4 regions of the Rhodococcus sp. IEGM 1408 genome follow, and region 4 is predicted to be linked to each of the others. Evidence: riboswitches for the same ligand, from Rfam matches in the RefSeq annotation. Region 4 holds a riboswitch; each other region holds the start of a gene.
What was found. Region 4 has a riboswitch for cobalamin ahead of cobN (cobaltochelatase subunit CobN). Riboswitches for the same ligand answer to the same signal wherever they lie in the genome.
Positions count from the first base shown of each region.

Region 1: linked by a shared signal. The riboswitch ahead of cobN (cobaltochelatase subunit CobN) and the one ahead of cobN (cobaltochelatase subunit CobN) in region 4 are both predicted to bind cobalamin.
Region 2: linked by a shared signal. The riboswitch ahead of R4P08_RS17995 (VWA domain-containing protein) and the one ahead of cobN (cobaltochelatase subunit CobN) in region 4 are both predicted to bind cobalamin.
Region 3: linked by a shared signal. The riboswitch ahead of R4P08_RS17215 (VWA domain-containing protein) and the one ahead of cobN (cobaltochelatase subunit CobN) in region 4 are both predicted to bind cobalamin.

Region 1 covers NZ_JAWLRW010000015.1:42,070-49,979, reverse strand. Annotated here, with positions in the region: gene cobF (precorrin-6A synthase (deacetylating)) at 1-703, opposite strand, end outside; gene cobN (cobaltochelatase subunit CobN) at 720-4,601, opposite strand; cobalamin riboswitch at 4,619-4,809, opposite strand; gene R4P08_RS17245 (nitrite reductase) at 4,888-5,757, shown strand; cobalamin riboswitch at 5,757-5,872, shown strand; gene R4P08_RS17240 (precorrin-8X methylmutase) at 5,926-6,591, shown strand; gene R4P08_RS17235 (precorrin-2 C(20)-methyltransferase) at 6,588-7,910, shown strand, end outside.
Region 2 covers NZ_JAWLRW010000021.1:9,402-17,311, forward strand. Annotated here, with positions in the region: gene R4P08_RS17985 (cobyrinate a,c-diamide synthase) at 1-767, opposite strand, end outside; gene cobO (cob(I)yrinic acid a,c-diamide adenosyltransferase) at 761-1,375, opposite strand; gene R4P08_RS17995 (VWA domain-containing protein) at 1,375-3,579, opposite strand; cobalamin riboswitch at 3,602-3,789, opposite strand; gene cbiT (precorrin-6Y C5,15-methyltransferase (decarboxylating) subunit CbiT) at 3,865-5,109, shown strand; gene R4P08_RS18005 (cobalt-precorrin-4/precorrin-4 C(11)-methyltransferase) at 5,106-5,888, shown strand; gene R4P08_RS18010 (hypothetical protein) at 5,985-6,932, shown strand; gene R4P08_RS18015 (hypothetical protein) at 7,027-7,884, shown strand.
Region 3 covers NZ_JAWLRW010000015.1:33,578-41,487, forward strand. Annotated here, with positions in the region: gene R4P08_RS17195 (cobalt-precorrin-6A reductase) at 1-493, shown strand, start outside; gene R4P08_RS17200 (nuclear transport factor 2 family protein) at 639-986, opposite strand; gene R4P08_RS17205 (cobyrinate a,c-diamide synthase) at 986-2,452, opposite strand; gene cobO (cob(I)yrinic acid a,c-diamide adenosyltransferase) at 2,446-3,060, opposite strand; gene R4P08_RS17215 (VWA domain-containing protein) at 3,060-5,321, opposite strand; cobalamin riboswitch at 5,343-5,512, opposite strand; gene cbiT (precorrin-6Y C5,15-methyltransferase (decarboxylating) subunit CbiT) at 5,588-6,817, shown strand; gene R4P08_RS17225 (cobalt-precorrin-4/precorrin-4 C(11)-methyltransferase) at 6,814-7,596, shown strand; gene bluB (5,6-dimethylbenzimidazole synthase) at 7,570-7,910, opposite strand, start outside.
Region 4 covers NZ_JAWLRW010000006.1:266,355-274,264, reverse strand. Annotated here, with positions in the region: gene R4P08_RS11900 (nitrite reductase) at 1-851, opposite strand, end outside; cobalamin riboswitch at 914-1,110, shown strand; gene cobN (cobaltochelatase subunit CobN) at 1,128-4,979, shown strand; gene cobF (precorrin-6A synthase (deacetylating)) at 5,095-5,883, shown strand; gene cobA (uroporphyrinogen-III C-methyltransferase) at 5,883-6,692, shown strand; gene cobC (Rv2231c family pyridoxal phosphate-dependent protein CobC) at 6,694-7,761, opposite strand; gene R4P08_RS11875 (cobalamin biosynthesis protein) at 7,709-7,910, opposite strand, start outside.

The sequences.
Region 1 (7,910 bases), on a different contig from region 4:
GATGGGCGCGCAGGTCCGCCAGCACGTCGCCGACCCTGCCCGAGACCAGGCACTCCCCCTCGTCCCCGAGATTGCCGCCCCACCAGATGTGCCAGTCGGCGAGGTCGTCCAGCGGCAGGTCCGAGTTGAGCATGGCCACCACGTTGTCCGCGCCCGCATCGATTACCTCGCGGAGCCGGCGGCCGGTGGTCACCGTGATCGTTCCCCCGATCTCGTGCAGGACCAGACGGTGGCGCGCGGCCAGGACCTGCAGCGCGGAGATGCCGGGCACCACCTCTACCCGGAAATCGAGGCGACCGCGGTCCAGGATCCGGTCGACAATCCGCAGGGTCGAGTCGTAGAAGGCCGGGTCGCCCCACACCGGGATCGCCACGTCGCCGGGACGGGTCGCCAGGACCTGTTCCCAGGCCAGGGAGCGGGCCTCGTGCCAGTCGAGGACCACGCCGCGGTAGCCGAGCGGGGAGGAGGTCGACGACGACGAGCGGTCCCGTTCCGGATCGACCACGCCCACCAACTCCACCCGCGGAGCATGCCGGGTGAGCAGTCGCCGGCGGAGGTCGACCAAGGGGTCATCCGGCCCCTTGACCGCCGCGAGGGCGTACCCGGACGCGCGGAGGGCGGCGATCCCCTCGACGGTGATCTGATCGAGGCCGCCCGAGCCGATGCCGACCACCCGCACCCGCCGGCGCTGTGGCTCAGTCACCGGTTCAGTCGCCGGTTCAGTCATCGTGGGACTCCTCGAGGTCGCCCTCCACGTCGAGGTAGACCTGCCGCATCCGGTCCATGATCTCCGCGTCCGGCTCGGCCCACATCCCACGGTCGGCGGCCTCCGAGAGCCGCTCGATCATCCCGCGCAGCGCCCACGGGTTGGAGCGGCGCAGGAATTCCTGGTTGGTCTGGTCCAGGACGTACTCTCTGGCCAGCGTGTCGTACATCCAGTCGTGCACCACCCCGGCGGTCGCGTCGAAGCCGAAGAGGTAGTCGACGGTGGCCGCCAGCTCGAAGGCGCCCTTGTAGCCGTGCCGCTGCATGGCCGCGATCCACCGCGGGTTGACCACGCGCGAGCGGAACACGCGCGTGGTCTCCTCCGCCAGCGACCGGGTGCGGATCGCGTCCGGAGTGGTGGAGTCGCCCACGTAGGCGCGCGGTTCGGCGCCGGTGAGCGCGCGCACGGTGGCGATCATCCCGCCGTGGTACTGGAAGTAGTCGTCCGAGTCGGCGATGTCGTGCTCGCGGGTGTCGATGTTCTTGGCCGCCACGGCGATGCGCCGGTAGTTGGTGCGCATGTCGTCGGCGGCGGGGACGCCGTCGAGGCCGCGGCCGTAGGCGTACCCGCCCCAGCGGGTGTAGACCTCGGCCAGGTCGCTGCTGTCCCGCCAGTTGCCCGCCTCGATGGTCTGCAGGATGCCCGCCCCGTACGAGCCGGGCGCGGAGCCGAAGATGCGGGTGGTGGCGCGGCGGTGGTCCGCGTGCTCGGCGAGGTCGGCCCGGGTGTGGGCGGCCACGTAGTTCTGGTCGTCCGGCTCGTCCAGCTCGGCGACCATCCGGACGGCGTCGTCGAGCATCCCGATCACGTGCGGGAAGGCGTCGCGGAAGAAGCCCGAGATGCGGACCGTCACGTCGATGCGGGGGCGCCCGAGTTCGTCGGCCGGCACCACCTCGAGCCCGTTGACCCGGCGGGACGCCTCGTCCCATTCGGGCCGGACGCCGAGCAGGGCCAGGACCTCGGCGATGTCGTCCCCGGAGGTGCGCATGGCCGAGGTCCCCCAGACGGACAGACCGACCGAGGACGGGTACTGGCCGGTCTCGGCGACGTGCCGCTCCAGCAGCGAGTCCGCCATGGCCTGCCCGGTCTCCCAGGCCAGTCGCGACGGGATCGCGCGCGGGTCCACCGTGTAGAAGTTCCGCCCCGTGGGCAGCACGTTGACCAGGCCCCGCAGTGGGGAACCGGACGGCCCGGCCGGGACGAAACCGCCGTTCAGCGCGTGCAGGATGGCGTCCAGCTCGTCGACCGTGGCGGCCAGGCGCGGCACCACCTCGCGGGCGGCGAACTGCAGCACCTGCGCGACCTCGTCGTCGTCGTTGTCGTCGTCGTGGTCGTGGTCGTGGTCGTCGTCGTCGTCGAGTCCGTCACCCGCGCCACCCGCGCCGGCCCCGCCCGCGGTGAGGCCCTCGGCGGCCGGTCTCACCTCGTTCATCACGTCGGGCACCGCGGCGACGTCCCAATCCCGCGCGTCCATCCCCTCGACTAGCGCCTTGGCCAGCGCCTCGACCCGGTCGACCTCCTCGGTCGGCGCGCCCTCGGCCAGGCCGAGCGCGCGGCGCAGGCCCGGGACCGCCCCGGACTCGCCGCCCCAGACCTGCGAGGCGCGCAGGATGGCGAGCACCAGGTTGACCCGCGCCTGCCCTTCCGGCGCCTGGCCCAGGACGTGCAGGCCGTCGCGGATCTGGACGTCCTTGATCTCGCAGAGCCACCCGTCGACGTGCAGCAGGAAGTCGTCGAATTCCTCGTCGCCGGGCCGCTGCTCGAGCCCCAGGTCCTCGTGCATGTGCGCGGACTGCATGAGGGTCCAGATCTGCGCGCGGATGGCCGGGAGCTTGGCCGGGTCCATCGAGGCGATGTTCCCGTACTCGTCCAGCAGCTGCTCGAGTCGGGCGATGTCGCCGTAGGATTCGGCGCGCGCCATCGGCGGGACCAGGTGGTCGACGATCGTCGCGTGCGCGCGGCGTTTGGCCTGGGCGCCCTCGCCGGGGTCGTTGACCAGGAACGGGTAGATCAGCGGCATGTCGGCGATCGCGGCGTCCGTGGCGCACCCGGCCGAGAGCGCGGCGTTCTTGCCCGGCAGCCACTCCAGCGAGCCGTGCTTGCCCAGGTGGACCAGCGCGTGCGCGCCGAAGCCGCGGGCCAGCCAGCGGTAGGCGGCCAGGTAGTGATGGGAGGGTGCGAGCTCGGGGTCGTGGTAGATCGCGACCGGGTTCTCACCGAAGCCGCGGGGCGGCTGGATCAATAGGACGACATTGCCGGCCTGGATGGTGGCCAGGACGATCTCGCCGGCGTCGTTGACGAACAGCTCGCCCGGCGCCGGCCCCCACGCCTCGACCATCTCCGCGCGCAGCGTCTCGGGCAGGTCCGTGGTCCAGCGCAGGTAGTCCTCGGTGGAGATCCGCACGTGACTGTCGGTGAGCTGGGCGCTGGTGAGCCACTCCTCGTCCTGACCGCCCGCGGCGATGAGCGCGTGGATGAGGGCGTCGCCGGCGGCGGTGTCGTCGGCGAACCCGGTGTCGTCGGCGTAGTCCCTGGCGGTGTCCAGGAACCGGGCGATGGGGCCGTCGTCCGGGCCCAGGTCGTAGCCCTCGTCGCGCAACCGGCGCAGCAGGCGGATGGTCGAGACCGGGGTGTCCAGGCCGACGGCGTTGCCGATGCGGGAGTGCTTGGTCGGGTAGGCCGACAGGACCAGCGCGACCCGGCGGTCGGCGGGCGCCACGTGGCGAAGCCGCGCGTGGGCCACGGCGATCCCGGCGACGCGCGCGCACCGCTCGGGGTCGGCCACGTAGCGGGGCAGGCCGTCGACGTCGATCTCCTTGAACGAGAACGGTGCGGTGATGATCCGGCCGTCGAACTCCGGGATGGCGATCTGGTTGGCCGAGTCCAGCGGGTTCACGCCGTCGTCGGAGGCCGCCCAGTCCTCCCGGCTCCAGGTCAGGCACAGGCCCTGCAGGACGGGGATGTCCAGGGCGGCGATGCGCGTCACGTCCCAGGTCTCGTCCTCGCCACCCGCGCTCACCGCGCCCGGAGTGGTGCCGCCGGCGGCCAGCACGGTGACGACCAGGGCGTCGAGCGTGCCGAGCGCGTCGAACAGCTCGTCGGGCGCCGAGCGCAGCGATCCGGCGAAGACCGGCACTCCCACGGCGTGCCCGGTGGCGTCGATCGCGTCGGCGAGCGCGTGCGCGAACTCGGAGTTGCCGCTGACCTCGTGGGCTCGGTAGTAGAGCACTCCCACGCGGGGGCGGGAGTCGTCGCGGTCGCCGGCGTTGTCCTCGTCGATCCGGTCGTTCTGGTCGTTCCCCGCGCCCAGGCCCGCGCCGTCGCCCGCGCCGTGGCCGTCGGCTCCCGGGCGCGGCGGCACCCCCCACACCGGCACGCTCTCCGGCGGCTCGAAGCCGGCACCGGTGAGCAGCACGGTGTCCGAGAGGAAGGCGTGGAGCTGGGCGAAGTTCCGTTCCCCACCCTCGGCGAGGTAGCGGTGCGCCTCGGCCGCGATACCGATCGGCACCGTGGACAGCTCCATCAGGTCGGCGTCCGGGGTCTGCTCGCCGCCCAGGACCACCACCGGCCTCCCCGAGGCCAGGACCGCGGCGAACCCGGACTCCCACGACCGCCGCGAACCGAGGATCCGGACCACCACCAGGTCGGCGCCGGCGAGCAGACCGGGCAGGTCCTCCTCGACGTCGATCCGGGACGGGTTGCCGAGCGTCCACTCGGCGCGCGAGGCCCGCGCGGACAGCAGATCCGTGTCCGAGGTGGACAGCAGGGTGATGCGTGGTGCCTGTGGTGGTGCCGAGGCGTCATCAGGGGACGCCGAACGCCGGTCATGGCGCATGTTCTTCTCCAAAACCTCGTGGAACATGTCGCCGTGGCCGGTCTCCTGGCTTTCGCGTCGACGCCATGCTCGATGTCCCCGGGTGAGGTACCCGGTTCCTCCGGCCAGTTCGGGGACGGCTCGGAGTGCATGGCTCCGCGACTACAGTGGCGAGGGCCGCGCCGGCTTCTCCTCCGGCTTCCCGAGCACCACGGCACCGGCGAGCCTATCCGGCCCCGGGACTCCGGCGGCGCTCGGGCGTCGACTCACCGCGACCCCGACCACGCCCGGCTGCCACACTGTGTCCGTGAGTGCCAGCCAACCGACCCGCCGCACCCGCACGGACATGTGCCCGGGAGTGCTGCGCCCCTGGCCCGCGGACGACGGCGCCCTGGTGCGGCTGCGCGTGCCCGGCGGGCGCATATCGCCGACGGCCCTCGCCGCGCTGCACGGGGTCGCGGCGCGATACGGCGACGACGACGTGCACGTCACCGCCCGCGCGAACCTGCAACTGCGTGCCCTGCCGACCGGGCCGGACGGGCAACTCGACACCCGGGTCATCTCCGCGATCGCCGCCACCGGCCTGCTACCCGCGCCGACGCACGACCTCGTCCGGAACATTCTCGTCTCCCCCCTCACCGGGCTGTCGGGCGGTCGGGCGGACCTGCGCCCGGTGACCGAGCGCCTCGACGCCGGGCTCCGCGCGGATCCCGGACTGGCCGGGCTGTCGGGTCGCTTCCTGTTCGTCCTCGACGACGGCCGCGGCGATCTCGTGGACCGTGCCGCCGATCTGGGGCTCGCGGTGCTCGATTCCGACACCGTGCAACTTCGGGTGGGCGAGCACTGGTCCAGGGTGGTGCCCGTCGACGAGGCCGCCGACCATCTGCTCGGCCTGGCGCGCGAGTTCGCCCGCGCCCGCGGCGACGGCCCCGATGCCCCCTGGCACGTGCGGGAACTTTCCGAGCCCCTCGTCGCCCCACGCCCGGGCGACGGTCGGGTCCCGAGCCCCTCACCCGCCCTGCCGTACGGGCCGGTTCCCGGCTCGACAGGACCGCTCGAGCACGTCGAGGCACCGGACGGGATCCTCGACCGCGCGCTGATCGCCCGGCTCACCGACCCGGCTCCGGACGAGCTCGTGGTCACCCCGTGGCGTGGCGTGCTCATCGTGCGCGCGTAGGATACCTGCTGTCCCACGGTGAGGAACCCGGTGCGAGTCCGGGGCGGTTCCGCCACTGTGAGGCCCGACATGCGGGTCGACAAGCCAGAAACTGGCCGCGGGATCGGCGCGCTTCCTGCCGCGCCGCCTGTGACTTCTGACCGGGGCGAGAACCCCGAGGAGGACTCCATGCCTGCTGCTCACCGGCCCCCGCGCCGATACGACTACGTCGACGACGGGCCGGCGATCTACCTCGACTCGTTCGCCACGATCCGGCGAGAGACCGACCTGTCCCGGATCCCGCCGGACGCCGAGCGGCTCGCCGTCCGGATGGTGCACGGCACCGGACAGACCGACCTCGTGAACGACCTGCAGGTCCATCCTGGGCTGGTCGGTGCCGCTCGGTCCGCGCTCGACGCCGGGTCGCCGATCCTCTGCGACGCCCACATGATCGCCTCCGGCATCACCCGGGCCAGGCTCTCCCGGGACAACGACGTGGTGTGTCTGCTAAGCGATCCGGCCGTCCCCGAGCTGGCCCGACGGATGGGCACGACCCGCTCCGCCGCCGCCCTCTCGCTGTGGGGTGACCGCCTGGACGGCGCCGTGGTGGCGATCGGCAACGCCCCCACCGCCCTGTTCCACCTGCTAGAGATGCTGCTCGACGGCGCGCCCCGGCCCGCCGCGATCGTCGGGTGCCCTGTCGGGTTCATCGGCGCCGCGGAATCCAAGGCAGCGCTGGCCGCCCTGGCAGACGACCACGGTATCGACATCCCGTTTGTCACCGTCCACGGCCGACGCGGCGGATCCGCGATGACGGCGTCGGCGGTCAACGCTCTGGCGCAGGTGGCCGAGTGAGTACCGGTCCGGCGGGCGCAGCAGTCGGCGACAGGCTGGGCCGGCTGTTCGGCATCGGCGTGGGACCCGGCGACCCCGAGCTGATCACCCTCAAGGCGGCCCGCCTGATCGGAGCCGCCGACGTGGTGGCCTATCACGCCGGCCGCGGCAAGGCCTCCAACGCCAGGCGGATCGCCGCCGACCTCATCCCCGCCGGTGCGGTCGAGGAGGTGCTGGAGTACCCGGTGACTACCGGCCTCACCGACCACCCCGGCGGGTACGCGGGAGCGATCGCGGACTTCTACGACCGCGCCGCGCAGCGCCTGGCCGAGCACCTCGCGGCCGGACGGGACGTGGTCCTGCTCGCCGAGGGGGACCCGTTGTTCTACGGCTCCTTCATGTACATGCACGACAAGCTCTCGGGCCGGTTCGTCACCGAGATCGTGCCCGGCATACCGGCGTTCGCCGCCGCGACCGCCGCCGCGGCCACGCCCCTGGTCCGCCAGACCGACGTCCTCACCGTCCTGCCCGGGACCCTGCCGGAGCCCGAGCTGGCGCGCCGCCTCGCGGACACCGACGGGGCGATCATCATGAAGCTCGGACGCAACTTCCCGGCGGTGCGCCGCGCGCTCGCCGCCGCCGGCCGGCTCGACGGTGCCGTGTACGTCGAGCGGGCCTCCACCGCCGCTGAACTGCACCACCCGGTGCGGGACGTCGACCCCGAGTCGGTGCCGTACTTCTCACTAATCGTCGTGCCCGGCGACTCCCAGCACGACGACCCGTTCGGGCGACGCCCCCCGCCACTGGGCGACACGGCCATCCACGGTGTCGGCGCGGGCGGGGAGCTGCACGTGGTCGGTCTGGGGCCCGGACCGGACGACTGGCTGACCGCGGAGGCCCGGCGCGTGCTGGCCGAGGTCGACCACGTGGTCGGGTACGCGCCCTACGTCGACCGTGTGCCCCAGCGCGCTGGCCTGACCCGGCACTGTTCCGGCAACACCGTCGAGGTGGACCGCGCCAGACTCGCACTGGACCTCGCCTGCTCCGGCGAACGCGTCGCGGTGGTCTCCGGAGGTGACGCGGGAGTGTTCGGCATGGCCTCGGCGGTGTTCGAGGCCGCCGAGGACCCGCAGTACTCCCGGATCGACGTGCGGGTCGTTCCCGGCGTCTCCGCAGTCCAGGCGGTCGCCGCGCGGGCGGGGGCTCCCATCGGCGCCGACTTCGCCGTGATGAGCCTGTCCGATCGGCTCAAGCCGTGGGATGTGATCTGTCGGCGGCTGGAGGCGGTCGCCGCCGCGGACCTGGTCCTGGCGGTCTACAACCCCGCCTCGCGCTCGCGA
Region 2 (7,910 bases), on a different contig from region 4:
CGCGCGATGCGCATGACGGCCTCGAGGTCGATCGACGCGGCCACCTTCCCGGCGAGGTGGTCCAGCGACCGCGCGGCCTCCGGGCGCTCCGCGGCGGGGACCAGTCCGAGGTGGCGGGAGGGGGCGGTGACGTCGTCGTCGCGCTGGAGGACACCCAGCACCGGGATGCCGAGTGGGGCGAGCGCGCGGCGGACCTCGTCGGAGTGGCGGACGGAGCCGGCCTTGTTGAGCACCACCCCGGCGATGCGCACGGCCGGGTCGTAGGAGGCCATTCCCAGCACCACGGCGGCGATGCTGCGGGAGGCGTGCGAGATGTCCACGACCAGTACGACGGGGGTCCCGGTGAGCGCCGCGACGTGGGCGGTGGAGGCGAACCCGTCGCCGCCGATGTGGCCGTCGTACAGGCCCATGACGCCCTCGATCACCGCGACGTCGGCGGGCCGCCCGGTGCCGATCCCGGCCCCGCCCGCGCCCCCACCTGCGGCGGCACCGTGCAGCAGCAGCGGCACGATCCGTTCCTCGCCCACCAGGTGCGGGTCGAGGTTGCGGCCCGGCCGCCCGGTGGCGAGGGCGTGGTAGCCGGGGTCGATGTAGTCGGGGCCCACCTTGTGTCCCGAGACCTCCAGCCCGGTGCGGCGCAGCGCGGCCATGAGGCCGGTCGCGACGGTGGTCTTGCCGTGCCCCGACGCCGGTGCGGCCACCACGATGCGCGCCTGCGCGGTGCGCGCGGCTGCCGAGGCGGGCGGGTCGGGCGGGTCGGTCACCATTCGATGCCCCGCTGACCCTTCTGCCCGGCGTCCATCGGGTGCTTGACCTTGGTCATCTCGGTGACCAGGTCGGCGACCTCCAGCAGCCTGGTGTCGGCGTCGCGGCCGGTGATCACCACGTGCTGCCGTCCGGGGCGACTCGCGAGGGTGGCGACCACGTCGTCGACGTCCACCCAGCCCCACTTCATCGGGTAGGTGAACTCGTCGAGCAGGTAGAGGTCGTGCCGCTCGTCGGCCAGGCGCCGCTTGATCTCGGCCCAGCCCTCGGCGGCGTCGGCGGCGTGGTCGTCCTCGGTGCCGTCCTTGCGCGACCACGACCAGCCCGAGCCCATCTTGTGCCACTCGACCGGCCCGCCCTCGCCGGTCTCGGCGTGCAGGCGGGCGAGCCGTTCCATGACGGTCTGCTCGCCGATGCGCCACTTGGCGGACTTGACGAACTGGAACACCCCGATGTCCCAGCCCTGGTTCCAGGCGCGCATCGCCAGCCCGAACGCGGCCGTGGACTTTCCCTTGCCGGGCCCGGTGTGGACCATGACCAGCGGCCGGTTGCGGCGCTGGCGGGTGCTGAGCCCGTCGTCGGGCACGATCTCCGGCTGTCCCTGGGGCATCAGGCCACCTCGTTCCGGGGGCTGACGGCCCGGGGGCGCGCGGTGCGCGCGCGGGCTGTGTGAACGTCTACCGTGTCGGTGAGTCCCTCGGCGGTGACCTCGCCCAGCGGCACGTGCTCGGCGCCCAGGTGTCCGGCGAGCTCGGCGGCCAGGCCCATGCGGAAGCGACCGGTCTCGCAGTCCACCACCACCGACGCCACCCCGAGGGAGGCCAGCCCGGCCGCCGCGGCGCGGGACCGGGCGAGGGCGTGCGGGCCGTGGGTGGCGCGGCCGTCGGTGACGACGACGAGGAGGGCCCGCCGCCGCGGATCGCGGACGCCCTCGATCCGCAGGACCTCGGCGGCGGTGAGCAGTCCCTCCGCCAGTGGGGTCCGTCCGCCCGCCGGGAGTGCCGAAAGGCGGGTGGCCGCGATGTCGACCGAGGAGGTGGGCGGCAGGGCCACGTGCGCGCCGGACCCGCGGAAGGTCACCATTCCAACCTTGTCGCGGCGGCGGTAGGCGTCCAGCAGGAGGGAGAGGATCGCGGTCTTGACCTGCTCCATCCGGGTGCGGGCGGCCATGGATCCCGAGGCGTCCACGCAGAACAGCACGAGGTTGGACTCCCGGCCCTCGCGCACGGCCGAGCGCAGGTCCTCGGCGGCCAGCCGGAGCCGACCACCGCCGCGACCGGCCTCGCGACCCCGGGCGGCCTGCTGCGGCGCGGCCGACCGGATCGTCGCGGGCAGGTGCAGGTCGGACCCGGTGAACGCGCCCGCGCCGATGCGCCGGCCGGTGGTGGTCACCGCCCGGGAGCGCCGGCCGGCCGCGCCGTGACCGGTGCCGGTGACGGCGAGCAGGCGGGTCCGGTACGGCTCCGAGGCCGCGGTGACCGTGCCGGGCTCGGGCCGGGTGGGCCCGGGGGCGTCGGGCTGGGAGGCGTCGCCGGCCTGATCTGCGCCGTCGGCAACCTCGTCACCGGCCTCAATGCCTGTCTCGTCCGCAGAGTCGCGGTCGTACTCGGCCTGGCGGCCAGCGTCATCGCTCGCCTGATCGGCCGAGGCCTGCGCCGGGGTCGACTCTGCGCCGGGGGCGTCTGCCGGGGCGGACTCGGCATCCGTAGTGTCTGCCAGCGCGGACGCGTCTGCGGACTCAGACTGATCGGCGTCCTCGGCCGGCGCGGTCTCGTCCCGGGGGTCGGGGTCGGGATGGGGCTCGTCGTCGTCGCCCAGGAGCCGTTCCAACAGGTCCTCGTCGAGCCCCGGCGCATCGAACGGGGCGCGTCGCCGGCGGTGCGGCAGCGCCATGCGCGCGGCGACGCGGATGTCCTCGCGGGTGATCCGGGTCCGGCCCTGCCAGGCGGCGTGGGCGGCGGCGGTGCGGGCGGTGACGATGTCGGCGCGCATGCCGTCCACGTCGAAGCCCGCGCACACCCGGGCGATGGTGGTCAGCGCCCAGGGGGTCAGGCTCACCCGGCCGAGCACGCGACGCGCGGCGGCGATCCGTTCGCGCAGCGCGCGCTCGTCGGCGGCGTGGTCGGCGGCGAACCCCGCGGGGTCGGCTTCGAAGGCGATCCGGCGGCGCACCACCTCGGCCCGCAGGACGGGGTCGCGTGGCGCGGCCACCTCCACGGTCAGGCCGAAGCGGTCAAGGAGCTGTGGCCGGAGCTCACCCTCCTCGGGGTTCATGGTGCCGATCAGCACGAAGCGCGCGGCGTGCTCCACCGAGATGCCGTCGCGCTCCACGGTCACCCGCCCCATCGCGGCGGCGTCGAGCAGCAGGTCCACCACATGGTCGTGGAGCAGGTTGACCTCGTCCACGTAGAGCAGTCCGCGGTGCGCGCGGGCGAGCAGTCCCGGCTGGAACACCGTCACGCCGGCGGCGAGCGCACTCTCCAGGTGTAGTGATCCGGTGATGCGGTCCTCGGACACCCCGATCGGCAACTCGACCAGGCGGACCGGCCGCCGCTCGGTGGGTGCGTCGTGGGGGATCAGTCCGTCCGGCGTCTCAGAACCGCCGTCGTCGGGTGCGGAGGAGAAGCGGTCGCCGGTGACGACCTCGATCTCCGGCAGGATCCCGGCGAGGGCGCGGACCATCGTGGACTTGGCCGTGCCCTTCTCGCCGCGGATCAGTACGCCGCCGACCGACGGGGACACCGCGGTCAGGGTCAGGGCCAGCGCCATGTCGTCGGAACCGACGACAGCGCTGAAGGGGTAATGCTGTGGCATGGGGGCTCCCGCTCTCGTCTGCCAGGTGCGGTCAGCGCGAGGCCGGTCTCCGGACTTCCCGGCTCATCTCGGGCGATCGCGCTGGGCGCGGACGCCTGAGAGGCCGGGTTACCGTAGCGGGCCCTGTGCCGGATTCTCACCGGCTTCCCAGATTCTCCCCTCCGCCCCGCCTCGGGCGGGTCGTGGGGCACCTCGTGCTGTTGGGGTGAAGTTGTTGTGCACGGCCGAGGCTAGCCCAACGGGCTGACCCGGGGCGCCGCAGGTGTCGCGGTAGGGTTCCGCGTCATGAACGCACGGGTGGTGGTCGTCGGCATCGGCGGCGACGGGTGGGCGGGGCTCGACGAGGCCCGCCGTCGTGCCGTTCTGGGCGCCGAGGTGTTGCTCGGCGGGGAGCGTCATCTGGCGATGGTTCCGGGCGATGTGACGGCCGAACGCGTGCCGTGGCCGCGGCCGCTGCGGGACGGATTGCCGGCCGTGCTCGAGCAGTGGGCCGGGCGATCGATCGTGGCCCTGGCCTCGGGCGATCCGCTGGTCGCCGGGGTCGGCACCACCCTGATCGGTGTGCTCGGCGCGGACGCGGTGGAGGTGCTCCCGGCGGTGTCCTCGGTCGCCCTGGCCCGCGCCCGGATGCGGTGGCCGGCCGAGTCCGTGGCGGTGCTGCGCGACCACCGCACGCTCCTTCGCGAACTCGCGCCGGGGCGGCGTCTGTTGGTGCTGAGCGCCGACCGACACACGCCTTCGGAGGCCGCCGCGACGCTTGTCGGCGCCGGATTCGGGGGGAGCGCGCTCACTGTCCTCTCCGATCTGGGGAGCCCGTCGGAGGCGCGCGAGACCTGCGCGGCGCACGACTGGGCGCCCGGTCGTCAGGCCCCCGCCCTGCACGTTCTGGCCGTCGACTGCCTGGCAGATGCCACCGCCCGGCCGCTCGGGCTGGCGCCCGGTTTGCCCGACGATGCCTTTGAGAACGACGGCCAGCTCACCCGCCGTGACCTACGTGCCTCGGCCCTGTCCCGCCTCGCGCCGTCGGCCGGTGAGCTGCTGTGGGATGTGGGCGCCGGCGCCGGGTCGGTGGGCATCGAGTGGATGCGCGCGCACCCGTCGTGTCGGGCTGTCGCTGTGGAGGCCGATCCCGGGCGGGCCGCGCGGATCGAGCGCAATGCGGCCGCGCTCGGCGTGCCCGCGCTGGAGGTCGTCCACGGCCGGGCGCCCCAGGCTCTGGACGGTCTGCCGCGGCCGGACGCGGTGTTCATCGGTGGGGGCGGCACCGCTCCTGGCCTGCTGAGACAGTGCTGGGAAGCACTTCGTCCCGGCGGACGGCTGGTCGCGCATGCGGTGACCCTGGAGACCGAGCGCCTGGTGGTCGACGCCCGCGCCGAATTCGGCGGGGAGCTGACCAGGATCCAGGTCGAGCACGCCGACTCGATCGGCCGGTTCACCGGCTGGGCGCCAGCGCGGGCCGTGGTGCAGTGGGCGGCCGTGAAGCCCTTCGTCGCTGCGGCTGATACTTCGGAAACAGGGGAGAGCTCGTGACCGTTCACTTCGTGGGAGCCGGCCCCGGCGCCGCTGACCTGCTGACGCTGCGCGCGGCTGCGGCGCTTGCCGCCGCCGACGTGTGCCTGTACGCGGGGACGTATCTCGACGACGGGGTGCTCGACCACTGCCGACCCGAGGCCCGGTTGGTGGACACCCAGCATCTGGATCTGGACGGGATCATCGCCGAGATCGTCGCCGCCCGCTCCGAGGGGCTCGAGGTGGTCCGGCTGTGTTCGGGTGACCCGTCGCTGTACTCGGCGCTCGCCGAGCAGACTCGCCGCCTCGACGCGGCCGGCGTGCCGTGGGATGTGGTCCCGGGCGTTCCCGCCTATGCGGCTGCTGCCGCCGAGCTGGGCGTCGAACTAACGGTTCCCGAGGTAGTGCAGTCGGTGGTGCTCACAAGAGTCCAGGACCGATCCACCGTGATGCCGTCGACGGAGTCCCTGGAGAACTTCGCCGCCACCGGCGCCACACTGGTCCTGCACCTGGCGATCACCCGCACCCGAGAACTCGCCGGGCGACTGATCCCCACGCATGGCGCCGACTGCCCGGTGGCCGTTGTCGCCAATGCCAGCCGCCCGCATCGCGTGGAACTGCGCGGCACTCTCGCCGACATCGCCGACGTGGTGGAGGCCGCCGGGCTGCGACAGGCGGCGGTCATCCTGGTCGGCCGCGCGCTCGTCCGGCCGGGAGAGGCGGAGTCCTGGCTCTACGCTTCGGATCCCGAGCGTGAGTCGAAGCGGCGGAGTGTCGCCGATACGCTCGGAGGGGATTGAACGCGGACGGCGCCCGAGCGCGACCAGGGAATTCCACGTAATCCCGATTACAGTCCGTCGAGGTACCACAAACATCGACAAGACGCGCACGAGCGCTTGATCCTGAATGCACTTCAGGGAGTATTCGGCGGAAACGTACGCGGATCACAATACTATTCATCTACCTCTGGGGACTCCGGGGAGATCGACGCGCTGGTCCTTGCTGAGTGGCCACTCGTTGTCGAAGGTAAGGCGATCAGTCTGACGGAAGAAGGTCGCCAGGGTCGAGCACGTCGAGTCGAGACGAAGATCAAAGAGATCCTTGGAAAGGCCCTCGACCAGACAGATCGGGCGTTGAACTACATCCTTGAAGAGAAGGGACGATCGTTCTCGTCTAGACCTACTGGTCGAGCAGAAGATCTGCTACCGGCCGATGTCTCGGGCGGCACGGCAGTAATCGTCACGTTCGAGCGCATGGACCCCGTGGCGTTCAATGGACTGGAAGTGGTCGGTTCCGTTCGTCGACCAACCTGGGTGGTGTCGCTGACCGATCTGCTTATGGTGGCTGAAATCCTGGCAACGCCAGGCGAGTTCAGCCACTACGCGAAGATGCGAGGGGACATGGTTGCATCGAAAGCGATGGCAGCCGCGGAAGCGGATCTTCTCGGCGCCTACCTAATCGACCGCCTGCGCATCCTGGACCGATCGAGTTCGAATGAATTCGATCGTATATTAATAGGCTATTCATGCGACAAGTTAAACGATTTCTATACGCGGCGCGAGGCCGGTCTCGCTGCTGAAAAACCCGGAAGCGGTGTGCCTACAAATATCACGGACGCGCTGGCGAAGACGATGTACGAGTCCGGCTGGGAGCGCTGCGTCGACACGGTGATGTCGGAGCAACCGTCCACGTGGAAGAAGTGGAAACGTTTCTGCACTCGCCATAGACGTGGTGGCACGTTTACGGCCGGCAACGCTTTGTCACTTGCGCTCGTAGCGGGCGGCGAGCCGTCCCTCGATTCTTTTAATACGTCGATCACGCTCAACGTCCCTGTCCGCGGGTGAGAACTCTAGCGAAATGTAGTGCTCGGTGCGCCGCGCAGTGGTCCAGTAGTTCTTATTGTTTCGCCGGTGGGCGGGCTAATGCGATGATCGTCTGGTGACGTCACCCCAGGGCTTCCTCAGCGAGGCGCACCGGCAGCGCTGGGCGCAGGCGACGTACTCGATCCGCGCGTGCGAACTTGCTTTGGTCGGTGCGGTCGATCCGGCTCCGAACAGCCCCCTCGCGTTCGCTGATGCGTTGTACCCGTGGGAGAAGGTGTCGGCGTGGTCGCGCAACTATCTGTCCGCGGGCATCGAGCACATGCTGCTGTGGGCCGATCTGGTGGCACCGTACTCGTTCGACAAAGCTCACATCAATCATGTGCGGTACCGGCCGTACTTGCTCATGGGCAGGGCCGGTCTCGAGTCTGGAGCGCACGCGGTCTGGCTGCTGGCCGATGTCGACGAACCACACAAGTGCGTGCGCCGGTTCCTGCGGATGATGTACAAGGACTTCGGGTACCAGCGCAAGGCGCAGCTCGCGGGGGGATTTTCTGTCGAGCACATTGACCAGCGGATGACTGACACTTTGCAGCGCGCCGCCGACCTCGGGGTTGGTGTCGTGCCGAAGGATAAGCCGCCCGGCTACGAGGGGTTGGTGCGCGAGGCAGCGGTCACTGTCGGCGGTGACGCCGACCGTTGGGTGTTTTTGTGGAACGCGGCCAGCGGAGCGGGGCACGGTCAGAACTGGTTCGGCATGGTCGGCTACGACGTCGAGATCGGCGAGGAATACGAGCTTGGACACTTTCGCAGCACGCAGGTGCCGGACGCCGTATTCATCACCGAGGTTGTGGAGGCCGCTGCAGATACCCTGCTATGGGGGGTCCTGCGGTGGCTCGTTCTCGCTGGTTACCCGCCGACCAGACTGAAGGAATCGATTGTTCGTGTGCACGAACGCATGCCCAAGAAGGCCTAACGTTCTGCTCCGGGCGTGAGATCGTG
Region 3 (7,910 bases), on a different contig from region 4:
CTGCTCCGGGGCCGGGGTTCCGCTGCTACGCCTCGAACGGCCGGGCTGGGCCGTCGCGCCCGGGGCCGACCGCTGGCATTGGGTCGATGACCATGACCAGGCCGCGGCCACCGCCGCCCGGCTGGGCCAGCGCCCGTTCCTCACCGTCGGTCGGCAGTCGCTGGGCCGCTTCGCCGGGCCGCTCGCCGGGCACGACGCGCTGGTCAGGGTGGTCGACCCGCCGGGGCTGGAACTCCCCGCGTGCTGGCGGCTCCTCCTCAGCCGGGGACCCTACTCGGCCGAGGGCGAGCGTGAGCTGTTCACCGGGCACGGGGTCGACCTGTTGGTCACCAAGGACTCGGGCGGCGATCGCACGTGGTCCAAGATGGCCGTGGCCGGTGAGCTCGGGGTACCGGTGGTCGTGGTCCGGCGCCCGGGGGTCGCGCCCGGCGTGGAAGTCGTCGACGATGCGGCCTCCGCTGCCGAGTGGGTCGACGCGCCGGTACGAGACTGACGATCGCCCGAGCGGGTCAGCTCCGAGCCACTCGGGCAACAGACCCAGCTGGTCCAGGAAGCCGAGTTGGTCGAAATACAGGTGCTCGGAGGGGAGCTCGTCCCCGCGCACCTGGTACGACGCGCTCCACTGGAACGTCCCTGGCTTACCGGAGGGCGGCACCTCGCCCCAGGGCTCTGCAGCACGCCGTCGTGGATCCCGGAGGACAGCTCTCGACCGAGGCGCGGTCGCCCTCGACGATCCACGAGTTCACCGTCAGTGCGCCGTTGGAGAACGCTCCCTGGAAGACCCCGAAGAATCCGAGGATGCCCTCACGGCCGGTGAATTTTCCTCCCGGAGTCGTCAACTCAGCGTCCTGCGACCACGGTACGGACTCGGCGTCCTGGTCATTGAATGCACGGATGTTCTGCTCGATCACGCTGCGCGTGGTGGCCATGGCGGTGTCCCAATCGGGAGCCAGCCCGGTGGCGTCACCGGGGGTTGGACGAGACACTACCGAGGTGTGGCGCCCAGCGCCATGGCTTGTGAAAAACGGTTCACATTGGCGGCGAACCTCACGGCGAACCCGGGGTGCCCGGCCCAGTGGGTGTGCAGGTACGACGCATGGACCGAGCCGGTGACGAATCCCTCCGGCCCGGCGGGACCGGTCCAGGCGGGAGCCGCGCCGGAGGCCGGGGTGACCGTGGTGCGGTGGAACTCGTGCCCGGTGATCTCGGTGCCGGCCGCGGCGAGGACACTGTCGGCGGGCGCGGTGGAGCTGCGGTAGGCCAGTGTGAGGCGCGGGGCCATAGCGGCGTCGGCATCGATCGCTCCCACCATCGGGGCGCCGTCGAGGCTACGACAGAGGTAAAGGAGTCCGGCACATTCGGCGACCGTCGGCATCCCCGCCGACGTCGCCGCACGCAGAGCGCGCAGCATCGGGGCGTTCCCGGACAAGGCCGGGGCGTGTACCTCAGGGAATCCACCACCGAGGTAGATGCCAGCGGTGCGCGCGGGAAGGTCCGAGTCGGTGAGGGGATCGAACACGGCGACCTCGCACCCGGCGGCCTCGAGCAGTTCGATGGTCTCGGCGTAGCGGAACGTGAACGCCCGCCCGCCGGCCACTGCGACCACGGGTCTGCCCGGGCCCGCCGCAGGGCCGGGGCCGCCGGTGACCGGACCGCCGGCGAGTTCTTCGGCGTCCCCAGATACGTGACCACCGCCTGCACCGACCAGTGCGGTATCCGGTGACCACGGTGACCCTGCCAGCGGCGGCGCCTCACGGGCGATCCGCATCACCGCGTCCAGATCGATCGATGCGGCCACCTTGCCCGCCAGATGGTCCAGCGACCGCGCGGCCTCCGGGCGCTCCGCCACCGGCACCAGGCCGAGGTGGCGGGACGGGGCCGTCACCTCGTCGTCGCGCTGGAGGACGCCGAGCACCGGGATCCCGAGTGGTGCCAGCGCCCGTCGCACTTCGTCCGAGTGCCGGAGGGATCCCGCTTTGTTGAGGATCACGCCGCTGATGCGGATGGAGGGGTCGAACGTCGCCATCCCCAAGACCACGGCCGCGATGCTGCGCGAGGCGTGGGAGATGTCCACGACGAGCAGGACCGGGGTGTCGGTGAGGCCGGCCACGTGGGCGGTGGAGGCGAATCCGTCGCCGCCGATGTGGCCGTCGTACAGTCCCATCACGCCCTCGATCACGGCCACCTCGGCCGGGCTCGGCCCGGTCTGGGCGCCGTGCAGCAGGAGGGGGACGATCGTGTTCTCACCGACCAGGTGCGGGTCCAGGTTGCGGCCGGGCCGCCCCGTCGCGAGCTGGTGGTAGCCCGGGTCGATGTAGTCCGGCCCCACCTTGTGGCCGGAGACCGTCAGCCCCCTGCGCCGGAGGGCGGCCATGAGCCCGGTGGCGACGGTGGTCTTGCCGTGGCCCGACGCCGGGGCCGCCACGACGAGCCGGGGCAGGTGCGTCACCATTCGATCCCCCGCTGGCCCTTCTGGCCGGCGTCCATCGGGTGCTTGACCTTGGTCATCTCGGTGACCAGGTCGGCCGCGGCGACCAGCCGGGGGTCGGCGTCGCGTCCGGTGATCACCACGTGCTGGCGACCGGGACGTGACGCGAGCGTGGCCACCACGTCGTCGACGTCCACCCAGCCCCACTTCATGGGATAGGTGAACTCGTCGAGCAGGTAGAGGTCGTGCCGCTCGTCGGCGAGCCGACGCTTGATCTCGGCCCAGCCCTCGGCGGCGTCGGCGGCGTGGTCGTCCTCGGTGCCGTCCTTGCGCGACCACGACCAGCCCGAGCCCATCTTGTGCCATTCGACGGGACCGCCCTCGCCGGTCTCGGCGTGCAGGCGCGCGAGGCGTTCCATGACCGTCTGCTCGCCGATCCGCCACTTGGCGGACTTGACGAACTGGAACACCCCGATGTCCCAGCCCTGATTCCATGCGCGCATCGCCAGCCCGAACGCGGCCGTCGACTTCCCCTTGCCGGGGCCGGTGTGGACCATGAGCAACGGCTGGTTCCGGCGTTGCCTGGTGCTCAGCCCGTCGTCGGGCACGATCTCCGGCTGTCCCTTGGGCATCAGGCCACCTCTCCCTCGGGTCGCGTCGGTTCGTCTCGTGCGGAGTCGTCTCGTGCCGGACCGCGTGTCCCTGCGTTGGTGTAATCGGTGCGGGCGCGGACGGTGTCGGTGAGGCCCTCGGCCGTCACCTCGCCCAGGGGGATGTGTTCGGCGCCCAGGTGGGTGGCGAGCTCGGAGGCCAGGCCCATGCGGAACCGGCCGGTCTCGCAGTCCACCACCACCGACGCCACGCCCAGGGAGGCCAGCCCGGCCGCCGCGGCGCGGGACCGGGCGAGGGCGTCGCGGCCGTGGGTGGCCCGGCCGTCGGTGACGACGACGACGAGGGGTCGCCGCTGCGGATCGCGGACCCTCTCGATGCGTAGCACCTCGGCGGCGGTGAGCAGCCCCTCCGCCAGTGGGGTCCGGCCCCCGGCGGGCAGCTCTGCCAGGCGGGCGGCGGCCACGTCCACTGAGGAGGTGGGCGGCAGTGCCACCTGCGCGCCGGACCCGCGGAAGGTCACCAGGCCCACTTTGTCGCGTCGGCGGTAGGCGTCCAGCAGCAGGGAGAGGATGGCGGTCTTGACCTGCTCCATGCGGGTGCGCGCGGCCATGGATCCCGAGGCGTCCACGCAGAAGAGCACCAGGTTCGCCTCCCGGCCCTCGCGGACCGCCGAGCGCAGGTCACGGGAGTTCAGGAGCAGTCGCCCCCCGTCGCGGCCACCCTTGCGACCCCGGGCGGCCTGCCGGGGCGCGGCGGCGCGGATCGTGGCGGGCAGGTGCACGTCGGAGCCGGTGAACCCGCCTGAGCCGGTGCGCCGGCCGGTGGTCGTGATCGCGCGGGACCGGCGGCCGGAGACCCCGTTTCCCGTCCCGGTGACGGTCAGCATTCGTGTGCGGTACGGCGCAGAGGCCGCCGCCACCGTTCCCGGAGCGGTCGCGGCGCCGCCAGCCTTGCCGTCCTTCTCGACCCCGCCGTCCTGCTCGGCCCCGTCGCCGTCGGGCCGCGGGTCGTCGGCGTCGGTGTTGGTGTTGGTGCGGTCTCCCTGCTCCGGCCCGCTGCCGGAGTGGGGGTCTGACTGCTCGGGTGCCGTGGGCGCGTTGTCCCCGGGCGGGGGCTCGTGGCCCTCGGTGTCTCCGGCGTCGCCGGTGTCGGCTGACGCGCCGGAGCCGGCGTCCTGCGGGCCGGCCGAGTGGTCGCCCGTGTGGTCGTCGTCGCCCTGGTCGCCTTCTGGGCCATCCGTGCCGGGCCCGCCGTCGCGCGGATCGGGCTCGTCGTCGTCCCCCAGGAGCCGGTCGAGGAGCTCCTCGTCCAGGCCCGGGGCGTCGAACGGCGCGCGCCGCCGGCGGTGGGGGAGCGCCATCCGCGCGGCGACGCGGATGTCGGCGCGCGTGATCCGGTCCCGGCCCTCCCACGCCGCGTGGGCAGCGGCCGTTCGCGCGGTGACGATGTCGGCGCGCATGCCGTCGACGTCGAAGCCCGCGCAGACGGTAGCGATCTTGTTCAGCGCCCAGTCGGTGGGCTCGATGCCGCCCACGCGCTCCCGGGCGGCGACGATCTGCTCGCGCAGGGCCTGCTCGTCGGCCGCATAGGTGGCGCAGAAGCCCTCGGGGTCGGAATCGAAGGCGACCCGGCGGCGGATCACCTTCGCCCGCAGCGATGGATCGCGCGGGGCTGCCACCTCGACGGTGAGGCCGAAGCGGTCGAGCAGCTGGGGCCGGAGCTCGCCCTCCTCCGGGTTCATGGTGCCGATCAGGACGAAGCGCGCCGCGTGCTCCACGGACACCCCGTCGCGCTCCACGGTGACCCGGCCCATGGCGGCGGCGTCGAGGAGCTGGTCCACCACGTGGTCGTGGAGCAGGTTGACCTCGTCCACGTAGAGGATTCCGCGGTGCGCACGGGCCAGCAGGCCCGGCTCGAACGCGGTGACGCCCTCGCTCAGGGCCTTCTCCAAGTGCAGGGACCCGGCGATGCGGTCCTCGGTCGCGCCGAGCGGCAGTTCTACCAGGCGGACCGGCCGGCGCTCGGTCGGCGCGTCCAGCGGTAGGGGCCCGTCCGGGGTGTCGGTGCCGCGGTCGTCCGGCGCGCTGGAGAACCTGTCGCCGGTCACGACCTCGATCTGCGGCAGGATACCGGCGAGGGCGCGGACCATGGTGGACTTGGCGGTGCCCTTCTCGCCGCGGATCAGCACGCCGCCGACCGACGGCGAGACCGCGGTGAGGGCCAACGCCAGCGCCATGTCGCCGGAACCGACGACGGCGCTGAAGGGGTAGTGCTGTGGCATGGGGGCTCCCGCTCTCGTCTGCCAGACTAGTCAGCGCGAGGCCGGTCTCCCGGACTTCCCGGCTCATTCGGCGCTGGCGTCGAAGGCGCGGGTTACCGTAGCGGGCCCTGTGCCGGATTCTCACCGGCTTCCCAGATTCTCCCCTCCGGCCGCCGGAGCGGCCGTGGGACACCTCGTGCTGTTGGGGTGAAGTTGTGGTTCAGTTTCGAGACTACTCAGCGTCCTGGGGATCTGGGCGGCGGGGCTCGGCGGTAGGGTTCCGCGTCATGAACGCACGGGTGGTCGTGGTGGGGATCGGCGGTGACGGCTGGGCGGGGCTCGACGAGGCGCGCCGTCGCACCGTCCGCGAGGCCGACGTGCTGCTGGGCGGGGAGCGTCATCTGGCGCTGGTTCCAGGTGACGTGGCGGCCGAGCGCGTGCCCTGGCCGCGGCCGCTGCGGGCCGGGTTTCCCGAGGTTCTCGAGCGGTTCCGCGGGCGGTCGATTGTCGCCCTGGCCTCAGGTGATCCGCTGGTGGCGGGGGTGGCAACGACGCTGATCGACCTGCTCGGTGCGGAGGCGGTGGAGGTGCTGCCGGCGGTGTCTTCGGTCGCGCTGGGCCGTGCCCGGATGCGGTGGCCTGCCGCCACGGTGGCAGTGGTGCGCGACCACCGGGTCCTCGCCCGCGAGTTGGCGCCAGGGCGTCGTCTGCTCGTGCTCTCGGCCGACCGGTACACCCCTTCGGAGGTCGCCTCGATGCTGACCGGCGCGGGCTTCGGGGGGAGCGCGCTGACCGTGCTCTCCGATCTTGGGAGCCCGTCGGAGGCGCGCACGAGCTGCCGGGCGCGAGACTGGGAGCCGGGTCGCGAGGCGCCTGCCCTGCACGTTCTGGCCGTTGAGTGCGTGGCCGGCGCCTCCGCGCGCCCGCTCGGCCTGGCCCCGGGCCTGCCCGATGACGCCTTCGAGAACGATGGCCAACTGACCCGCCGGGATCTGCGGGCTTCCGCCCTGTCCCGGCTCGCGCCCTCTGCCGGTGAATTGCTGTGGGACGTGGGCGCGGGCGCCGGGTCGGTGGGCATCGAGTGGATGCGGGTGCATCCGTCTTGCCGGACGATCGCGGTCGAGGCTGATCCCGAGCGGGCGTCGCGCATCGAGCGCAACGCCCGCACGCTGGGGGTTCCCTCTCTGGAGCTCGTCCACGGCTGGGCGCCGCAGGCTCTCGACGGGCTCCCGGATCCCGATGCCGTCTTCGTCGGCGGCGGCAGCACCGCGTCGGGACTGCTGCGGCAGTGTTGGGACGCGGTGCGTCCCGGTGGCAGGCTGGTCGCCCACGCGGTGACGCTAGAGACCGAGCGAGTACTCGTGGACGCCCGCGCCGAGTTCGGCGGCGAACTGACCCGGCTGCAGGGCGAGCGGGCCGACTCGATCGGCAGGTTCACCGGCTGGGCCCCCGCGCGGGCTGTGGTGCAGTGGGCTGCAGTCAAGCCCTTTTCGGAGCCGATGGAGGAGACCTCGTGACCATTCACTTCGTCGGAGCCGGCCCCGGCGCCGCCGACCTGCTCACGCTGCGTGCGGTGGAGGCGCTTCGGACCGCGGACGTCTGCCTGTACGCGGGTACGTATCTCGACGAGGGAGTGCTCGACCACTGCCGCCCCGACGCCCGGCTGGTGGACACCCAGCACCTGGATCTCGACGGGATCATCGCCGAACTGGCTGAGGCCCACGCTGCTGGCCTCGAGGTGGTCCGGCTGTGTTCGGGCGACCCGTCGCTCTACTCTGCGCTCGCCGAACAGACCCGCCGCCTCGACGCGGCGGGTGTGCCGTGGGATGTGGTCCCGGGCGTCCCGGCGTACGCAGCCGCAGCTGCGGAGCTGGGTGTGGAGCTCACTGTTCCCGAGCTCGTGCAGTCGGTGGTGCTCACCCGAGTCCAGGCCCGCTCCACCGCGATGCCGTCGACGGAGTCGCTGGAGAACTTCGCCGCCACCGGCGCCACGCTGGTGCTACATTTGGCGATCACCCGGATCCGTGAGATCGCAGAGCGGTTGGTGCCCACGCATGACGCCGATTGCCCGGTGGCGGTGGTCTCCAACGCCAGTAGGCCCCACCGCGTGGAACTACGAGGCACCCTTGCCGACATCGCGGATGCGGTTGAGGGCGCAGGCCTGCGCCAGGCCGCGGTCATCCTGGTCGGCCGCGCGCTGGAGCGGCCGGGCACGGCGGAGTCCTGGCTCTATGCCTCAGACCCCGAGCGTGAGGCCAAGCGCCGTACGCTAGATCCAGTCGACCGGCAACGGTGAACGCCGTTCCCAGCCGACGGTCTGGAGCAGTGGCTCCTTGAGGTCCAGGGCCGGATGACCCAGGCACAGGTATGCCAGGGGACGGGCGTCCTCCGGCAGCGGAACGCTCTCGGAGAGATGGGTGGGGTCCACGAGGCTCACCCAGCCCATTCCCAGGCCCTCGGCCGTCACTGCCAGCCACAACAGGGTGATCGCGGCGATCACACTGTACTCGGTGGCCGCGGGGACGCTGGTGGTTCCCAGGACCGGCCCCCCGGGCGGGACGTGACTGATCACCAGTCCTCCGGGCGCCTGGAGGATGCCCTCGAGGCGCA
Region 4 (7,910 bases):
CCGCGCCACGGGGTCACGATCAACTCGGCCACGTCGCCGCCGGTGAGCCGGTCGATTAGGGCGCGGTCCACTACGCCGCTATGGGCCTCGACGTGGTCGATCAGCCCCGCCGAGCTCGCGACCGGACCGTACGGCAGCACCGGGGCCGGGCTCGCGAGCCGGTGGTCCGCCGGGCGGGCCGCGATGAGGGGGACTGGCAGTTCCCGCACGTGCCACGGCGCGTCCGGGCCGGTGCCGCGGGCCCGGACGAACTCGCGGGCCAGCTCGACCAGCCGGTCGGCGGCCTCGGCCAGCGGCACGACGTCCGACCACTGCGCGCCCACCCGCAGCTGTGCGGTGCCGGCGTCCAGGGCGACCAGACCGAGGTCGCAGGACCGCTCGAGAAGGTCGCCGCGGCCGTCGTCCAGGACGAACAGGAACCGGCCCGGCAACCCGCCGAGCGCGGGATCGGCCAGCAGCCCGGCGTCGAGCCGGTCGGTCACCGGGCGCAGGTCGGCCCGGCCGCCGACCAGGCCCGTGAGCGGCGAGACGAGGATGTTGCGCACCAGCTCGTGACCGGGCTCGGGGAGCAGGCCCGTCTCCGCGATCGCCGCCACCACCTCGCCGGGCAGCTGTCCGTCCGGGCCGATCGGCAGGGCCCGCAGCTGCAGGTTCGCGCGTGTCGTGACGTGCACGTTGTCGTCGTCGCCGAATCGCACGGCGACCCCGTGCAGCGCGGCCAGGGCCGCGGGCGACACGCGGCCACCCGGGACGCGCAGCCGGACCAGGGCGCCGTCGGCGGCCGGCCACGGGCGCAACACCCCCGGGCACAGGTCGCCACGGGTGCGGCGGGTGGGTTCGGTGATGCTCACGGGGGTCAGTGTTCCACCCGGGCCGCGGGAGGGCGGGCACCGCTCAACCGGGTGGGGGCGGATAGGCTCGGCGCTGCCGTGGTGTTCGGGAAGCCGGAGGAAAAGCCGGCGCGGCCCTCGCCACTGTAGTCGCGGAGTCATGCGACCCTCGTCCGTCCCGCACGGGGCGGAGGCCACTGGATCCTCCAGGATCCGGGAAGGTCGGTCGCACGGCGTTGATGCGGAAGCCAGGAGACCGGCCACGGCGACATGTTCCACGAGGGTTTGGAGAAGAACATGCGCCCCAACCGGCGTTTGGCGTCCCCTGATGACGTCTCGGCACCACTGATCACACTGTTATCCACCTCCGACACGGATCTGCTCTCCGCCCGGGCCTCCGGCGCCGGGTGGGCGCTCGGCAACCCGTCCCGGCTCGACGTGGAGGCGGACCTGCCCGGGCTGCTCGACGGCGCCGACCTGGTGGTGGTCCGGATCCTGGGCTCCCGGCGATCCTGGGAGGCCGGGTTCGCCGCGGTCTCGGCCTCGGGCCTGCCGGTGGTCGTGCTGGGCGGGGAGCAGAGCCCCGACGCCGACCTGATGGAGCTGTCGACGGTCCCGATCGGCATCGCGGCCGAGGCCCACCGCTACCTCGCCGAGGGCGGGGAGCGGAACCTCGCCCAGCTGCACGCCTTCCTGTCCGACACCGTGCTGCTCACCGGCGCCGGCTTCGAGCCGCCGGAGAGCGTGCCGGTGTGGGGGATGCCGCCGCGCCCGGGCGCCGCAGGCCACGGCACGGGGAACGGAGCGGGGAACGACCGGGACGACGACAACGACAACGACGACGACAACGTCGGCGACCTCGCCACCGACCTGCCCCGCGTCGGCGTGCTCTACTACCGCGCCCACGAGGTGAGCGGGAACTCCGGGTTCGCGCACGCGCTGGCCGACGCGATCGACGCCACCGGCGAGGCCGTGGGCGTACCGGTCTTCGCCGGGTCCTTGCGCTCGGCTCCCGACGAGCTGTTCGACGCGCTCGGCACGCTCGATGCGCTGGTCGTGACCGTCCTGGCAGCCGGCGGCACCACGCCCGGAGCGGTGAGCGCGGGCGGCGAGGACGAGACCTGGGACGTCGAACGCATCGCCGCGCTGGACATCCCCGTCCTCCAGGGCCTGTGCCTGACGTGGAGCCGCGAGGACTGGGCGGCCTCCGACGACGGCGTCAACCCCCTGGACTCGGCCAACCAGATCGCCATCCCGGAGTTCGACGGCCGGATCATCACCGCACCGTTCTCGTTCAAGGAGATCGACGCCGACGGCCTGCCCCGCTACGTGGCCGACCCCGAGCGGTGCGCGCGCGTCGCAGGGATCGCCGTCGCCCACGCGCGGCTTCGCCACGTGGCGCCCGCCGACCGACGGGTCGCCCTGGTGCTTTCGGCTTATCCGACCAAGCACTCCCGCATCGGCAACGCCGTCGGGCTGGACACCCCGGTCTCGACCATCCGCCTGCTGCGCCGGATGCGCGACGAGGGCTACGACCTCGGCCCGGACGATGGCCCCATCGCGCAGTATCTTGATCGATCGAGTCTGGACACCGCCGGGGACTACGCCGACGACACCGGGTTCGCCGACGACACCGCCGCCGGCGACGCCCTCATCCACGCGCTCATCGCCGCGGGCGGTCAGGATCAGGAGTGGCTCACGGGCGCCCAGCTCACCGACAGTCACGTGCGGATCTCCACCGAGGACTACCTGCGTTGGACCGCGGACCTGCCCGAGACGCTGCGCGCGGAGATGGTCGAGGCGTGGGGGCCGGCGCCGGGCGAGCTGTTCGTCAACGACGCCGGCGAGATGGTCCTGGCCACCCTCCAGGCCGGCAATGTCGTCCTGTTGATCCAGCCACCCCGCGGCTTCGGCGAGAACCCGGTCGCGATCTACCACGACCCCGAGCTCGCGCCGTCCCACCACTACCTGGCCGCCTACCGCTGGCTGGCGCGCGGCTTCGGGGCGCACGCGCTGGTCCACCTGGGCAAGCACGGCTCGCTGGAGTGGCTGCCGGGCAAGAACGCCGCGCTCTCGGCCGGGTGCGCCACGGACGCCGCGATCGCCGACATGCCCCTGATCTACCCGTTCCTCGTCAACGACCCCGGCGAGGGCGCCCAGGCCAAGCGCCGCGCGCACGCGACGATCGTCGACCACCTGGTCCCGCCGATGGCCCGCGCGGAGTCCTACGGCGACATCGCCCGCCTGGAGCAGCTGCTGGACGAGTACGGGAACATCGCCTCGATGGACCCGGCCAAGCTCCCGGCCATCCGCGCGCAGATCTGGACCCTCATGCAGGCCGCGCACATGCACGAGGACCTGGGCCTCGAGCAACGGCCCGGGGACGAGGAGTTCGACGACTTCCTGCTCCACGTCGACGGCTGGCTCTGCGAGATCAAGGACGTCCAGATCCGCGACGGCCTGCACGTGCTGGGCCAGGCGCCGGAAGGGCAGGCGCGAATCAACCTGGTGCTGGCGATCCTGCGGGCCTCGCAGGTCTGGGGCGGGGAGTCCGGGGCGGTGCCGGGCCTGCGCCGGGCGCTGGGGCTGGCCGAGGGCGCGCCGACCGAAGAGGTCGACCGCGTCGAGGCGCTGGCCACGGCGCTGGTCGAGGCGATGGACGCGCGCGACTGGGACCTCGCTGCCGTGTCCGAAGTGATGAACGAGGTGAGACCCGCCGCGGGCCTCACCGCGGGCGGGGTCGGTGCCGGAGGCGCGGGTGACGGACTCGACCACGACGAGCACGACGACGACGACGAGGTCGCGCAGGTGCTGCAGTTCGCCGCCCGCGAGGTGGTGCCGCGCCTGGCCGCCACGGTCGACGAGCTGGACGCCGTGATGCACGCGCTGGACGGCGGCTTCATCTCGGCCGGGCCCTCGGGATCCCCGCTGCGGGGCCTGGTCAACGTGCTGCCCACGGGCCGGAACTTCTACACGGTGGACCCGCGCGCCGTCCCGTCGCGGCTGGCGTGGGAGACCGGGCAGGCCATGGCGGACTCGCTGCTGGAGCGGCACGTCGCCGAGACCGGGGAGTACCCGAGCTCGGTGGGGCTGTCGATCTGGGGGACCTCGGCCATGCGCACCTCGGGCGACGACATCGCCGAGGTCCTGGCCCTGCTCGGTGTCCGGCCCCGATGGGACGAGGCCTCCCGCCGGGTCAACGGACTCGAGGTGGTGCCGACCGCCGAGCTCGGGCGCCCGCGCATCGACGTGACCGTCCGCATCTCGGGCTTCTTCCGCGACGCGTTCCCGCACGTGATCGGGATGCTCGACGACGCCGTGCGGATGGTCGCGGAACTGGACGAACCGGACGAGCAGAACTACGTGGCCGCCCACACCCGGGCCGACCTCGCCGAGCACTCGGATCACCGCCGCGCCACCACCCGGATCTTCGGTTCCGCGCCCGGCTCGTACGGGGCGGGCATCCTGCAGACCATCGAGGCGGGCAACTGGCGGGACAGCAGCGACCTGGCCGAGGTCTACACCCGCTGGGGCGGGTACGCCTACGGCCGCGGCCTCGACGGCGTCCCCGCCGCCGACGACATGCGCACCAACTACCGGCGCATCGCGGTGGCGGCCAAGAACATCGACACCCGCGAGCACGACATCGCCGACTCGGACGACTATTTCCAGTATCACGGCGGGATGATCGCGACCGTGCGTGCGCTCACCGGCGCCGAACCGCGCGCCTATGTGGGCGACTCCACCACGCCCGATGCCATCCGCACCCGGTCGCTGGCGGAGGAGATCACCCGCGTGTTCCGCTCGCGCGTGGTGAACCCGCGGTGGATCGCCGCCATGCAGCGCCACGGCTACAAGGGTGCCTTCGAGCTGGCCGCGACGGTCGACTACCTCTTCGGGTTCGACGCCACCGCCGGCGTGGTCCACGACTGGATGTACGACACCCTGGCCAGGGAATACGTCCTGGACCAGACAAACCAGGAGTTCCTGCGCCGCTCCAACCCGTGGGCGCTGCGCGGGATGATCGAGCGGCTGTCCGAGGCCGTCGACCGCGGGATGTGGGCCGAGCCCGAGGCGGAGATCATGGACCGGATGCGGCAGGTCTACCTGGACGTAGAGGGCGACCTCGAGGAGTCCCACGATGACTGAGCCCCCCCCTCGCGAATCACGCAGCCCAGACGCGCGCGATCACTGCATCCGCACACGAGATATCGCGTGCGCATGCAGTACTTGCGCGCGTCTGCAAGGGGGCCAGGATCACGGGGTGCGTCCGGACCGGCGGTCGCGCCGCCGCCGGGTGCGGGTCGTGGGCATCGGCTCGGGCGGCCTCGACCAGATCACCGTCGAGGGGATCGCCGCGCTCCGCGCGTCCGAGTACGCGCTCGCGGCGGTCAAGGGGCCGGATGACCCCTTGGTCGACCTCCGCCGGCGACTGCTCGCCCGGCATGCTCCGCGGGTGGAGTTGGTGGGCGTGGTCGATCCGCAGCGGGACCGCTCGTCGTCGTCGACCTCCTCGGGCGCCGGGTACCGCGGCGTGGTGACGGACTGGCACGAGGCCCGCTCCCTGGCCTGGGAACGCGCCCTGGCGGCGCGGCCCGGTGACGTGGCGATCCCCGTGTGGGGCGACCCGGCGTTCTACGACTCGACGCTGCGGATCGTGGACCGGATCGCCGAGCGCGGCCGTCTGGACCTCGATGTGGAGGTGGTCCCGGGCATCTCGGCGCTGCAGGTCCTGGCCGCGCGCCACCGGCTGGTCCTGCACGAGATCGGCGGCACGGTCACCGTGACCACCGGCCGGCGGCTGCGGGAGGTCGTGGCCGCCGGCGCCGACAACGTGGTGGTGATGCTCAACGCCGACCTGCCGCTGGACGACCTGGCCGACTGGCGGATCTGGTGGGGCGGCAACCTCGGCGACGCTGGCGAGACCCTCGTCGCGGGACGGGTCGGCGACGTCCTGCCGGAGCTGCGGGCGCACCGGGAGCGGTTGCGGGCCGAGCACGGCTGGGTGATGGACGTGTACCTGTTGCGACGTGGAGATGGGGAGGTGGCCTGATGGCGGCGGACGAGAGACCGATGCCGGCGGAACCGGCGGGCGCCCGGATGACGGCCGCGGAGGAGTGCACCGGACGGGTGGTGCTGGTCGGCGGCGGCCCCGGCGACCCGGGACTGATGACCGTGGCCGGCCTCGACGCCGTCCGCGCCGCCGACGTGGTGGTGACCGACCGCCTGGGACCGGTGTCGATCCTCGGCGACCTCGACCCCGGCATCGAGGTGATCGACGTGGGCAAGGTGCCCTTCGGGCCCGCCACCCCGCAGGAGGAGATCAACGGGATCCTCGTGGACCACGCACGGCGCGGCCGCACGGTCGTCCGGCTCAAGGGCGGGGACAGCTTCCTGTTCGGCCGTGGCGGCGAGGAGTACCTCGCGTGCACGGCCGCCGGGGTGCCCGTCACCGTGATCCCGGGCGTCACCTCGGCGTTCTCGGTACCGGCCCTCGCCGGGATCCCCGCCACCCATCGCGGGCTCTCGCAGGGCGTGTCGGTGATCTCCGGGCACGTCCCGCCGGGAAGCCCCGCCTCGACCCTCGACTACAGAGCGCTGGCCAGGTCGGGCACCACGCTCGTGCTGCTCATGGCGGTGACGACCCTCGCCGCGATCACCGCCGAACTCCTCGCCGAGGGCATGCCCGGGGACACCCCGGCGGTCATGATCGAGAACGGCTCGACCGCCGCCGAGCGGGTCCTACGCGGAACGCTGGCCACGATTGCCCGCGACGCCGCCGAGGCGGGGATCGCGCCGCCCGCGATCACCGTGATCGGAGCGGTCGCGGCGCTGTCCGAGCAGCTGTCGGCCTACACCTGAGTCATCGACTCGGGCGTTCATGGGCCTCACCCACGACCCGCTGCCACGCGGCCACGAGACCCCGCACGGTCTCGGGGTCGCGGACGGCCAGCCGGACGTGGGCGGGGTCCAGTCCGGGGAAGGTGTCGCAGCGTCGAGTGGCGTAGCCATAGGAGCGCAGACGGCCCCGGAACCCGCCGGGATCGATCCCCACGGGTGTCTTGACCAGCACGAACGGCGCAGCGGGCGGCACGGCGATCGCGATTCCGGCGCCCTCGAGCAACCCGCACATCTCCACACGGTCGGTGGCCAGCCGATCCCGGATGCGCGCGAGGTGACCGGCCGCCTCGTCCGAACAGCACGCCGCCACGGCCTCGAGCTGCAGGGTCCCGAGCGGCCAGTGCACGCGGTGCGCGGCGAGGTCGGCCAGGACGGCCGGGTCGCCCACCGCGTACCCGGCCCGCAGCCCGGCCAGCGCCCACGTCTTGGTCACCGAGCGCAGCACCACCAGCCCCGGCAGGTCGGCCCCGGCCAGTGACACGCCCTCCTCGTCGTCGACCACGTCACAGAACGCCTCGTCCACCACGGTGACCCGGCCGGGTCGACACAACGAGGCCAGGGCCTCGCGCGGGTGGAGGACCGACGTGGGGTTGGTGGGATTGCCGACGACGACGAGGTCGGCCGCCTCCGGGACCAGAGCGGGGTCGAAGGTGTACGGCTCTGGCAGCTCGACCCGGGTGACCGGGACGCCCGCCCGGCGCAGTTCCACCTCGGGTTCGGTGAACGACGGGTGCACCACGGCCGCCCGCAGCCCCCGGCGCGCGGCGTGCTCGGCCAGCAGGTGGAAACCCTCCGCGGACCCGGCGAGCGGAAGCACCCGGGCCGCGTCGGTGCCGTGCCGTCGCGCCGCGGCGCGACGGGCGCGCAGGTCGTCGGCGGCGGTGGGGTAGGCGGCCAGGTCGAGGATCCGCGCCTGCAGTCGCGCGGCCAGCCACTCCGGCGGGCGATCCCCGTGGACGTTGACGGCAAAGTCGACCTCACCGGGGGCGACCTGGGTGTCGCCGTGGATGCGCAGCAGGTCGTCGGTCATAGGGTCGCCTCCCTGGAGCGGTCATTTTGGCGCGGACGTCCCACGGGCGGTGGTGGCCGGCGCGTCGTGCGACCACACCCAGCACGGCCAGCGCGGCGGTGACCACCTGGACGCGGTCGTGCAGCAGCACCGCGCGGCGGATGTCGCCG